DNA from 3 places in the Leclercia sp. AS011 genome. Region 1 is predicted to be linked to each of the others. Evidence: predicted binding sites of a transcription regulator. Region 1 holds the regulator's gene; each other region holds the start of a gene.
What was found. The regulator CRP, encoded in region 1, controls carbon source genes, mostly activating them, when cyclic AMP is high. The targets are predictions, from matches to a motif close to ATGTGANNNNNNTCACAT.
Positions count from the first base shown of each region.

Region 2: WFO70_RS12630 (glycine dehydrogenase) is a predicted target of CRP. The motif match lies at 2,104-2,121, and genes of this name have one in related genera.
Region 3: deoC (deoxyribose-phosphate aldolase) is a predicted target of CRP. The motif match lies at 1,953-1,970, and genes of this name have one in related genera.

Region 1 is NZ_JBBCMA010000007.1:182,200-185,477, forward strand. Features, by position in the region: gene WFO70_RS20580 (YccS/YhfK family putative transporter) at 1-1,034, opposite strand, end outside; gene crp (cAMP-activated global transcriptional regulator CRP) at 1,091-1,723, opposite strand; gene WFO70_RS20590 (OsmC family protein) at 2,033-2,437, shown strand; gene WFO70_RS20595 (phosphoribulokinase) at 2,479-3,278, opposite strand, start outside.
Region 2 is NZ_JBBCMA010000002.1:27,779-31,056, reverse strand. Features, by position in the region: gene WFO70_RS12650 (DUF4310 family protein) at 1-176, opposite strand, end outside; gene WFO70_RS12645 (DUF4311 domain-containing protein) at 190-966, opposite strand; gene WFO70_RS12640 (DUF4312 family protein) at 990-1,289, opposite strand; gene WFO70_RS12635 (SFCGS family glycine-rich protein) at 1,292-1,654, opposite strand; gene WFO70_RS12630 (glycine dehydrogenase) at 1,665-2,003, opposite strand; gene cybC (cytochrome b562) at 2,523-2,906, opposite strand; gene pmbA (metalloprotease PmbA) at 2,961-3,278, opposite strand, start outside.
Region 3 is NZ_JBBCMA010000002.1:215,115-218,392, reverse strand. Features, by position in the region: gene deoA (thymidine phosphorylase) at 1-988, opposite strand, end outside; gene deoC (deoxyribose-phosphate aldolase) at 1,044-1,823, opposite strand; gene WFO70_RS13490 (YjjI family glycine radical enzyme) at 2,085-3,278, shown strand, end outside.

The sequences.
Region 1 (3,278 bases):
TTCTGTTTGTCAGCCATCAGGTCGCGCGGATAGAGCGGACGCTGCGTGCGCAGCACGCGGGCAATCCGGCTGAAGTGCCAGGCGCAAAACTGCCCCACCGGGTTATCAGGGTGCTGACGGGCGATTTTCTCCAGCGCGCCAAGCTGCTTGTCCATAGAGAAACGGGTGGGGTAGCGATGATAGAGAATGTCGTCGGCCAGCACCCGCAGACGGGCCGCAACGGTCTGCGCGTTCCAGCGGATCACCGCTTCGGCGTGGCTGCGCTCCACCAGCTTTTGCACCTCCTTCGGGTGATGCAGGCTGACGGAGATGTGCTCCTGCAGATCCAGCCCCACCTGGAAGGTGCGCAGCAGGCGTTTGTATTCATGATTTCTGTTGGCCGCCAGCATATGCAGCTGCTGATAGCAGAGGCTGATCAGGTCCACCACCTTCTGCTGGCGGGCCAGCAGCGGCGGCAACGATTTTTCAGGATCGGTGTGCTGCGTCAGCAGGGTGTATTTGGCTTCGCAATACTCTGCCAGCTGTTGATAGAGCACGCTCAGCGACTCTCGCAACGGCTGTTCGCGCCACATCCAGAACCAGAACCAGTTAAACAGCCCGTACCAGAGGGTGCCCAGCGTATAGAGGAGTAGCGGCTCCCAGACCGGCATGTTCCCCGCCAGACTCAGGGTAAAGATAGCCGCAATCAGCGAGGCGGGCAGCAGCCGGGCATGCAGGGCGCTGATCTCAGCCGTGACCCCCAGCGTCATCGCCAGCACGGTCAGAATGAGGGGCAGCGGAATATCCCGGGCCAGCAACAGCTGCACGGCCAGGCTACAGCCGGCGAACAGGCAGCCGCCAATGGTCAGGCGTTTAAAAAAGCGTTTATGCGGGGTGTCCAGACCGGCAATGTTGCAGCAGGCAGGAACGAGAGAAAAGAGCAGACCTTGTTGCAGATGACCGAAGATCAAACCCACAGCCACGGGGAGACACAACACCAGGGTTTGCCGCAGTGCGTAGTTAACTTCCGGGTGATAAATGAGCCTGCGCCACATGGGGATAGAGACAAAAACGGCGTGTCATCCTGCGATGCCACGCCGTTTTAGCGGAATTAACGTGTTCCGTAAACCACGATGGTTTTACCGTGGGCAGAAATCAGGTTTTGATCTTCCAGCATTTTCAGGATACGACCCACTGTCTCACGAGAACATCCGACGATCTGACCAATTTCCTGACGGGTAATTTTAATTTGCATACCGTCCGGGTGGGTCATGGCGTCTGGCTGTTTCGCCAGGTTCAGCAGGGTCTGAGCGATGCGGCCCGTTACGTCGAGGAAGGCGAGGTTACCCACTTTCTCGGACGTGACCTGCAGACGGCGAGCCATCTGCGAAGAGAGGCGCATCAGGATGTCCGGGTTGACCTGGATCAGCTGGCGGAATTTCTTATAAGAGATCTCAGCCACTTCACAGGCAGTTTTAGCACGAACCCAGGCGCTACGCTCCTGACCTTCTTCAAACAGGCCCAGTTCGCCGATGAAATCTCCCTGATTCAGGTAAGAGAGGATCATCTCTTTACCTTCTTCATCTTTGATCAGCACTGCCACTGAGCCTTTGACGATGTAATACAACGTTTCCGCTTTTTCACCCTGGTGAATCAGCGTGCTCTTCGATGGGTACTTATGAATATGGCAATGAGACAAGAACCATTCGAGAGTCGGGTCTGTTTGCGGTTTGCCAAGCACCATGCGCTGTTATCCTCTGTTATAAGCTGTCTCCAGAGTCTGGCTCTGTACCTGTACTCTGGGGTTACAATCGAATTCTTTCCCCTGCCTGGGGACTGGCTGTCACAATAATTAGCAGCCTGTAATGTGTGATGTCCTCTGCATACATGTGCAACGTCAATGTATTACTGTAGCATCTCGACTGTTTTAGCATAGCTTTTGCCGCCTGTCTCCTGGTGTCTCGCTTCAGCTTGATGCAGGTCGACTTCCGTTGTCAGAATTGTTACTGACGCGTAATCTGTCAGGAAAAATGCACTCCTGGAGTTAATACAAATGCAAGCACGTGTGAAATGGGTTGAAGGGTTAACGTTCCTCGGTGAGTCGGCTTCCGGGCACCAGATTTTGATGGATGGCAACTCCGGTGACAAAGCGCCAAGTCCGATGGAAGTGGTCCTGATGGCGGCAGGCGGATGCAGCGCGATCGACGTGGTGTCGATCCTGCAAAAAGGGCGTCATGATGTGACTGACTGCGAAGTAAAACTGACCTCAGAGCGTCGTGAAGAGGCACCGCGCCTGTTCACCCATATCAATCTTCACTTCGTGGTGACCGGTAAAGAGCTGAAAGACGCGGCGGTATCCCGTGCGGTGGATCTCTCAGCCGAGAAGTACTGCTCCGTGGCGCTGATGCTGGAGAAAGCGGTCAAGATTACCCACTCGTATGAAGTGATCGGGGCGTAATCCCATTGCCCGGTAGGCGTAGCGCCACCGGGCAAAAATCCTCAATCGATCTTCTTGCCTTCCATCAACCGCTGCACCAGCGGCGTCATGATTAACTCCATCGCCAGCCCCATCTTCCCGCCCGGGACCACCAGCGTATTGATGTGCGAAATAAACGAACCCTGCAGCATCGCCAGCAGCCAGGGGTAATCGATATTGTCCAGATTGCGGAAATGGATCACCACGAAGCTCTCGTCCAGCGACGGGATGCCTTTGGCAGCAAAGGGGTTAGAGGTATCCACGGTCGGGACGCGCTGGAAGTTAATGTGGGTGCGGGAAAACTGCGGCGTCAGGAAGTTGATGTAATCCTCCATCGAGCGCACCACGGAGTCCATCACCGCCTCGCGGGAGTGGCCGCGTTCGCTGGTATCCCGCGTCAGCTTCTGGATCCACTCCAGGTTCACAATAGGGACTACACCTACCAGCAGATCGACATGGCGCGCCACGTCGTGCTGTGGCGTCACCACCCCGCCATGCAGGCCTTCATAAAACAGCACGTCGGTGGGTTCCGGCAGGGGCTGCCAGGGGGTGAAGGTGCCCGGCACCTGGTTCCAGGGGACCGCTTCGTCATAGGTATGCAGGTATTTGCGCGCCTGGCCGGTGCCGCTTCGCCCGTATTCGGCGAAGGTTTGCTCCAGCAGGCCAAAGTCGTTGGCATCCGGGCCAAAGTAGCTGATGTGTTTGCCCATATCCCGGGCTTTGCGGATAGCCATGTCCATCTCAGGACGGGTGTAGCGGTGAAAGCTGTCGCCTTCCACTTCCGCGGCGCGCAGATGCAGCTGGGAGAAGATCTTACGAAAAG
Region 2 (3,278 bases), on a different contig from region 1:
CCGTAGGCCCCGGTGTCGATGCCCGCTTTCAGCATCGCCACGAAGGCCACTTCGTTAAAGGCACCGATGCCGTAGAGGTAGTACATGTGCGTCCCGGCAAACACGCCGGAGGAGAGCAGGCCAACGAAGATCGGGAACGACCAGTCGGCATACCAAAAACCTTTATTCTGTTCCATGTAGAGGCTCCTGTTACTTGCCGCTGAGCGAGTTGTGGATCATGTCGAGCCAGTTCGGCACGGTCAGATGGAAGGATTCGATCATCTTCATGTCGAAGCCGCGGAAGAAGCCGCTCAGCACGAACAGCAATACGATGGCGACCATCATCACTTTGGTGACGTGGTTCCAGCCGCTCTCTTCTACGCCTTTACCGATCAGGATCCCCAGCACCAGACCCGGTACGGCGTTGCCCATGATCAGCTGTGCCGCGCCGCCAAAGACGGTGGCCCAGAAGCCCGATTTTTTACCCGCGTCGATGGCCGCCAGCCAGAAGATCACCGGCATCACGGTGTTCACCAGCAGGTTCGCGGCAGGCACCAGCACCTTCACGGCGGTGACCTGAAGGGCAGCAGGAACGGACGACGCGGTAAGATTGAGGAAGGTGACGACGATCATGCCGATCACGCCGCAGGCAATAGCCATTTTGCGCGGATCGTGCAGCGTCTCGCCGACGTTGCGGTTTTTGATCATCAGCGCCGCGGCACCCCAGTTCGGGATGATGCGGTGGTCAACGTCCTGAGTGAAGGAACCCGCTGCTACCGACGAGGCCCAGGCGTTGAAGAAGAAGCCTAACCCAAAGGAGAAGTGAGACGCCGGGTCTCCCTCACAGGAGTTCAGCTCCCCCAACGTACGAAACGCGCCCATACCCTGTGTGGTAGGCGCATGAAACATGCGTGCAGCCCCGGCGCCCACGCCGACGCCAACCAGGCCGCCGATGATGAGCGATTTTATTAAAATTATCAGGAACATTCGTCTGCCCTATTTAGTAAGAATCAGCGTTGCGTAACAAAGTCCACCCGGTCGAGATTGATGGCAGTCACGTTGACGGTCACGTCCAGCTCCACGCTGTAGGTGCGTCTTTCCCGGCGCAAAAAGAAGAACAGAAACGCCTCTTTACGCACCGCTTCTTGCGCCTGAACAACCTGCACATCCTGTGGCTCAATACGCAGTAAGATATGCGGCGATGCTTTCATCACCGCGGCCTGAACCTGGTTCAGCGCGTCGGCAAAGGCGCGCGCTTTGGCGTCACCTTTGCCCTTCACTCTCACCGTGGTGGTGAACTGTTCTTTCATGCTTATGCGCCGTGCTTCTTCTGCCACGCCTGTACCAGACGCTCGCCCAGCTCTTCTTTATCCATAAAGCCAAAGCCCAGCACGTTGCAGCCTTCGTTGATGGCGGTGACGCCCTCTTCCACGGAGCGCATGCCGTATTTCGCTTTGTAGCCATATTTGGTTTGCGCGGTGATAGCACCCGCGCCGCCGCTGCCGCAGAAGGAGATGCCGAAGGTGGCGTTTTCCGCTTTCATTACGTCACCGAGCTTCATATCGGCGGCCATGCCCGGCACAACCACCGCGCGTCCACCGGCTTTTTCCACACCGGCAGCCACTTTCTGACCTTTGCCCAGGCGATCGCCAATCACGACTGTAATCTGTTCCATGTGTTGCTCCTTAAAGGTTGTCTTTCGCGACTTCAAAGTGAACGGAGAGCAGCCAGGCTTCTTCATCAGGAAGGTTGCCAAACTGCGCGACCACTTCACGGGCAAGCCGCATTGATTCAGGGGAAATTTCGTCGAACAGGTCAGCCTCGACCTCCGGCAGCGGCTCGCCGGTCACTGACCGGTGCGCCATGGCGCGAACGTGGGAGGTCAGCATCTGCTCCTGAACGGCATTGGGGATAATGTGGTGATGGCTAAGCAGCGTGAACGTCTGCTTGAGCATGGTGTCGGCCAGCTGTTCAGTTTGTGCCGCCTGGTCTCCAGTGTCGTTTATTACCGTTCCGTTAATCACTCGTCTTACCCCGTTATTGGCTCTGGAATAAAACTAACCCTGGCTGTTGCGGGTTTGTAGCGAGTTGTTTTCCACTTCGAAGTGGAAAGGAGAGCGGCGCCAGTGATCTGTGCCACATAATTGGCCTGAATGATGATATTTCACTGGATTTACGTGATGAATATCACGCTGCTGAGCGGGTAAAACGGCGTTGTGGAAGTGAAAAAGTTTACGAGCAGGCACGTAGAAATGTGAGCTGGATAAGGTTTTCTTATGCGGATTGGGTAGAGTGGCCGTGGGTGCTTGAGACTGACCATCTCATGCATGGGACGGGAAGTGGAAAGCCCCACCTGAATAAAAATCAGGGATGGGGCCCGAAACGACACGTCCTGACACGTGAAGTTCGCTGCCTTACCCGCTTAAGAAGCAAGGAGGCATCCATGAAAACTGCAGCTCTGGCAAGGAGTCGAGCTTATGCAGGGGGAGTGCAATCCCCCTGCATTTCATGAGTGTATCAAGGACGTACGGCTCAGGCACCCATTAACGGTATTTTTTGTGATAGGTGTTACGTGTGGTGACAAACCCATCGGCTGCCGCCTGGGCCTCTTTCACTTTGCCTTCGTTGGCCAGCTTCAGCGCGCCGTCAATCTGCCCGACCAGCGTCTCCAGACCGTGACGGTAATCTTTTATCTCCGCGCTGTCTTCCGCTTTACCTTCCAGCTTCGGCGGGGTCTCTTTTTGCGCATCTATCGCAGCAGCACGCATTTTGGTCAGGGCGCCTTTCATCTCTGCCGCATTGTCCGTTTTCTGCACCACCTTCAGGTTTTCGCTGAGGATGTCCATATTGTCTTCCAGGTCGGCAAAGACCGACGAACTCAATACCAGCGTTGAGGCTGCGAGGATGGCTAACAGGTTTTTACGCATTGCTCACTTCCTTTTTTATTATCAAAAAAAAGCGCACCGAAGTGCGCCTGGGTATTACTGGCCGGCGATCTTCATCTCCGGCAACAGCACCGATCCGCACTGGATATTGCTGCGTGTCTCGATATCGTTGCCCACGGTCACGATATTGCGCCACATATCCTTTAAGTTGCCGGCGATGGTAATTTCGCTCACCGGATACTGAATCTCACCGTTTTCAACCCAGAAGCCGGACGCCCCGCGCGAGTAGTCGCCGGTGACGCCGCTGACGCCCTGGCCCATTAACTCGGTGACCACCAGCCCGGTACCCATCTCTTTCAGCATCTGCTCAAAGCTCAGGCCGCGGCCCGGGATACGCCAGTTGTGGATGCCGCC
Region 3 (3,278 bases), on a different contig from region 1:
AGTTTTCCACGAAATCGGTCGGGCCTTTCTGGGCAGCAACCATGCGGCCAAAGATCTCGGCCGCTTTGCCGTTATCCAGCACTGCCTGCAGTTTAGTACGGGCTTCAGCGTCATCTTTCGCCAGATTACCGGAGATCAGCATCTCAACGCACAGCGCCATGGTCACGTCGAACAGGCGCGGGTTACGGTATTCGCCGGTCAGGAACTGCACCGCTTCGCGCACTTCAACCGCGTTACCGGCGCTGGAGGCCAGCACCTGGTTCATATCGGTGAGCAGCGCGGTGGTGCGCACGCCTGCGCCGTTGGAGACGCCAACGATCGCTTCGGCCAGCGCAGCAGAGAGTTCATAGGTCGGCATAAAGGCGCCGCTGCCCACTTTGACATCCATCACCAGCGCATCCAGACCTTCGGCCAGTTTTTTGGCGAGGATCGAGGCGGTAATCAGCGGGATGGAGTCGACGGTCGCGGTAATGTCACGCGTGGCGTAAAAACGCTTATCCGCCGGGGCAAGGGAGCTGGTCTGGCCGATAATCGCCACACCAACGTCCTTAATAATGTCGCGGAAGCGGTTGTCATCCGGGAAGATATCGAAGCCCGGAATGGCTTCCAGTTTGTCGAGCGTGCCGCCGGTATGGCCCAGGCCGCGCCCGGAGATCATCGGGATGTAACCGCCGCAGGCTGCCACCATCGGGCCCAGCATCAGGGAGGTCACGTCACCCACGCCGCCGGTGGAGTGTTTATCCACAATCGGGCCGTTGAGGTTAAGGCTCTTCCAGTCCAGAACGGTTCCTGAATCCCGCATCGCCATGGTCAGCGACACGCGCTCCGGCATCGCCATATCGTGGAAGAAAATGGTCATCGCCAGGGCCGCAATCTGCCCTTCAGAGATGGTATTGTCGCGAATGCCGTTGATAAAGAAACGGATCTCTTCGTCGCTTAAAGCATGACCATCACGTTTTTTACGAATAATTTCTTGTGCGAGAAACACGGTAACCTCCCGAAAGTAGGCCGGGTAAGCGTAGCGCCACCCGGCAATTCAAATCTTAGTAGCTGCTTGCGCTCTTACCATCGCCGTGACCCAGCGCTTTCAGCAGGCTGGCCAGCAGGCTGGATGCGCCAAAGCGGTAGTGACGGGAGTCGGCCCAGTCGGCCCCGAACAGCTCGTCGGCAATCGCCAGGAACTGCTGCGCGTCTTCAGCGGTACGCACGCCGCCTGCCGGTTTGAAGCCCACGGTTTTTTCCACGCCCATATCGCGGATCACTTCCATCATGATGCGTGCGCTTTCCGGGGTCGCGTTGACCGGCACTTTACCGGTAGAGGTTTTAATGAAATCAGCACCCGCTTTGATAGAGATTTCAGAGGCTTTACGAATCAGCGCCTCTTCTTTCAGCTCGCCGGTTTCGATGATCACTTTCAGCAGCACGTTTGCCGCGGCGCAGGCCTCTTTACAGGCTCTCACCAGATCGAAACCGACCTGCTCGTTACCAGCGATCAGCGCGCGGTACGGGAAGACCACGTCCACTTCGTCAGCACCGTAAGCGATAGCGGCGCGGGTCTCTGCCAGCGCGATTTCGATGTCGTCGTTACCGTGCGGGAAGTTGGTGACGGTGGCGATGCGCACGTCCGGCGTACCCTGCTCTTTCAGGGTTTTACGCGCAATCGGAATGAAACGCGGATAGATACAGACAGCCGCGGTGTTGCCCACTGCGGTTTTCGCCTGATGACACAGGGCGATCACTTTCTCGTTGGTGTCGTCGTCATTCAGGGTGGTCAGATCCATCAGTTTCAGGGCGCGCAGGCTGCTTGCGGTTAAATCGGTCATAACATTCTCCCGGCGTATAGCCGTAAAATTTTACCTTGCGGGTCTGTGAGTATTCTAACATCCACCCGCATTCTCACTTCGACATTCATCACAGTTAATGAAATACGCGTACAAATTTGCATAACCGTAATGAGATCCACTTCAAATAATTTAGCTGCAACTGCGGATTAAAGCGTCAGGCACACGCGCGGGATCAAAGGCGGCGGACGGGACTCTTTCTACAATCCTTCCCCATCACTGCAGAACAATAAGGAAGCGACCATGTCCCCCTCCAGCCCCGATGCCCTGCAACAACGTTGCCAGCAAATTGTGACAAGCCCGGTGTTAAGCCCCGAACAAAAACGCCACTTTCTGGCGCTGGAGGCGGAAAACAACCTGCCCTACCCGACCCTGGCCCCCGAAGCACGCCAGGCGCTGGAGGCGGGTTTTATCTGCGATATGTTTGAGGGCCATGCACCCTACAAACCGCGCTATGTGTTACCCGACTATGCGTTGTTCCTGAAACAGGGCTCGGCATGGCTGGAACTGGAAGGGGCGCAGGATCTGGACGATGCCCTGTCGCTGTTAACCATCCTTTACCACCATGTTCCGTCCGTGACCGGCATGCCGGTGTTCCTCGGCCATCTCGATACGCTGCTGCAGCCGTATGTTAGAATTCTAACACAAGAAGAAATCGATATTCGAATAAAACGTTTCTGGCGCTATCTCGATCGCACCCTGCCGGATGCCTTCGTTCATGCAAATATTGGCCCAGCCGATGGTCCGGTGACGCGCGCTATTTTACGCGCGGATGCCGAGCTGAAGCAGGTTTCACCCAATCTGACCTTTATTTATGACCCGGCGATCACCCCGGACGATTTGCTGCTGGAGGTGGCCAGCAACATCTGTGAATGCAGCAAGCCGCATATCGCCAACGGGCCGGAAAATGATAAAATTTTCACAAAAAATGGTTTTGGCGTCGTCAGCTGTTACAACTCCCTGCCGCTGGCGGGCGGGGGCAGCACCCTGGTGCGCCTCAACCTGAAAGCCATCGCCGAACAGAGCGATACGCTGGACGCGTTCTTCACCCGCACGCTGCCGCACTACTGTCAGCAGCAGATCGCCATCATCGATGCCCGCTGCGACGTCCTCTACCAGCAATCCGGTTTCTTTGAGAATAGCTTCCTGGTGAAAGAAGGGCTGATCGATCCCGACCGTTTTGTGCCGATGTTCGGTATGTATGGCCTGGCCGAAGCGGTGAACGTGCTGTGCGAGAAAGCCGGGATTAAGGGGCGTTACGGTAAGAATCCGCAGGCTAATGCGCTGGGGTACCGCATCAGCGAACAGTTAGCGGCCTTTGTGGAAAACACCCCGGTCAGACATGGCTGGAAGCAGCGCGCCCTGCTGCATGCCCAGTCGGGGATCAGCTCTGACGTCGGCACCACGCCGGGGGCGCGCCTGCCCTATGGCGATGAG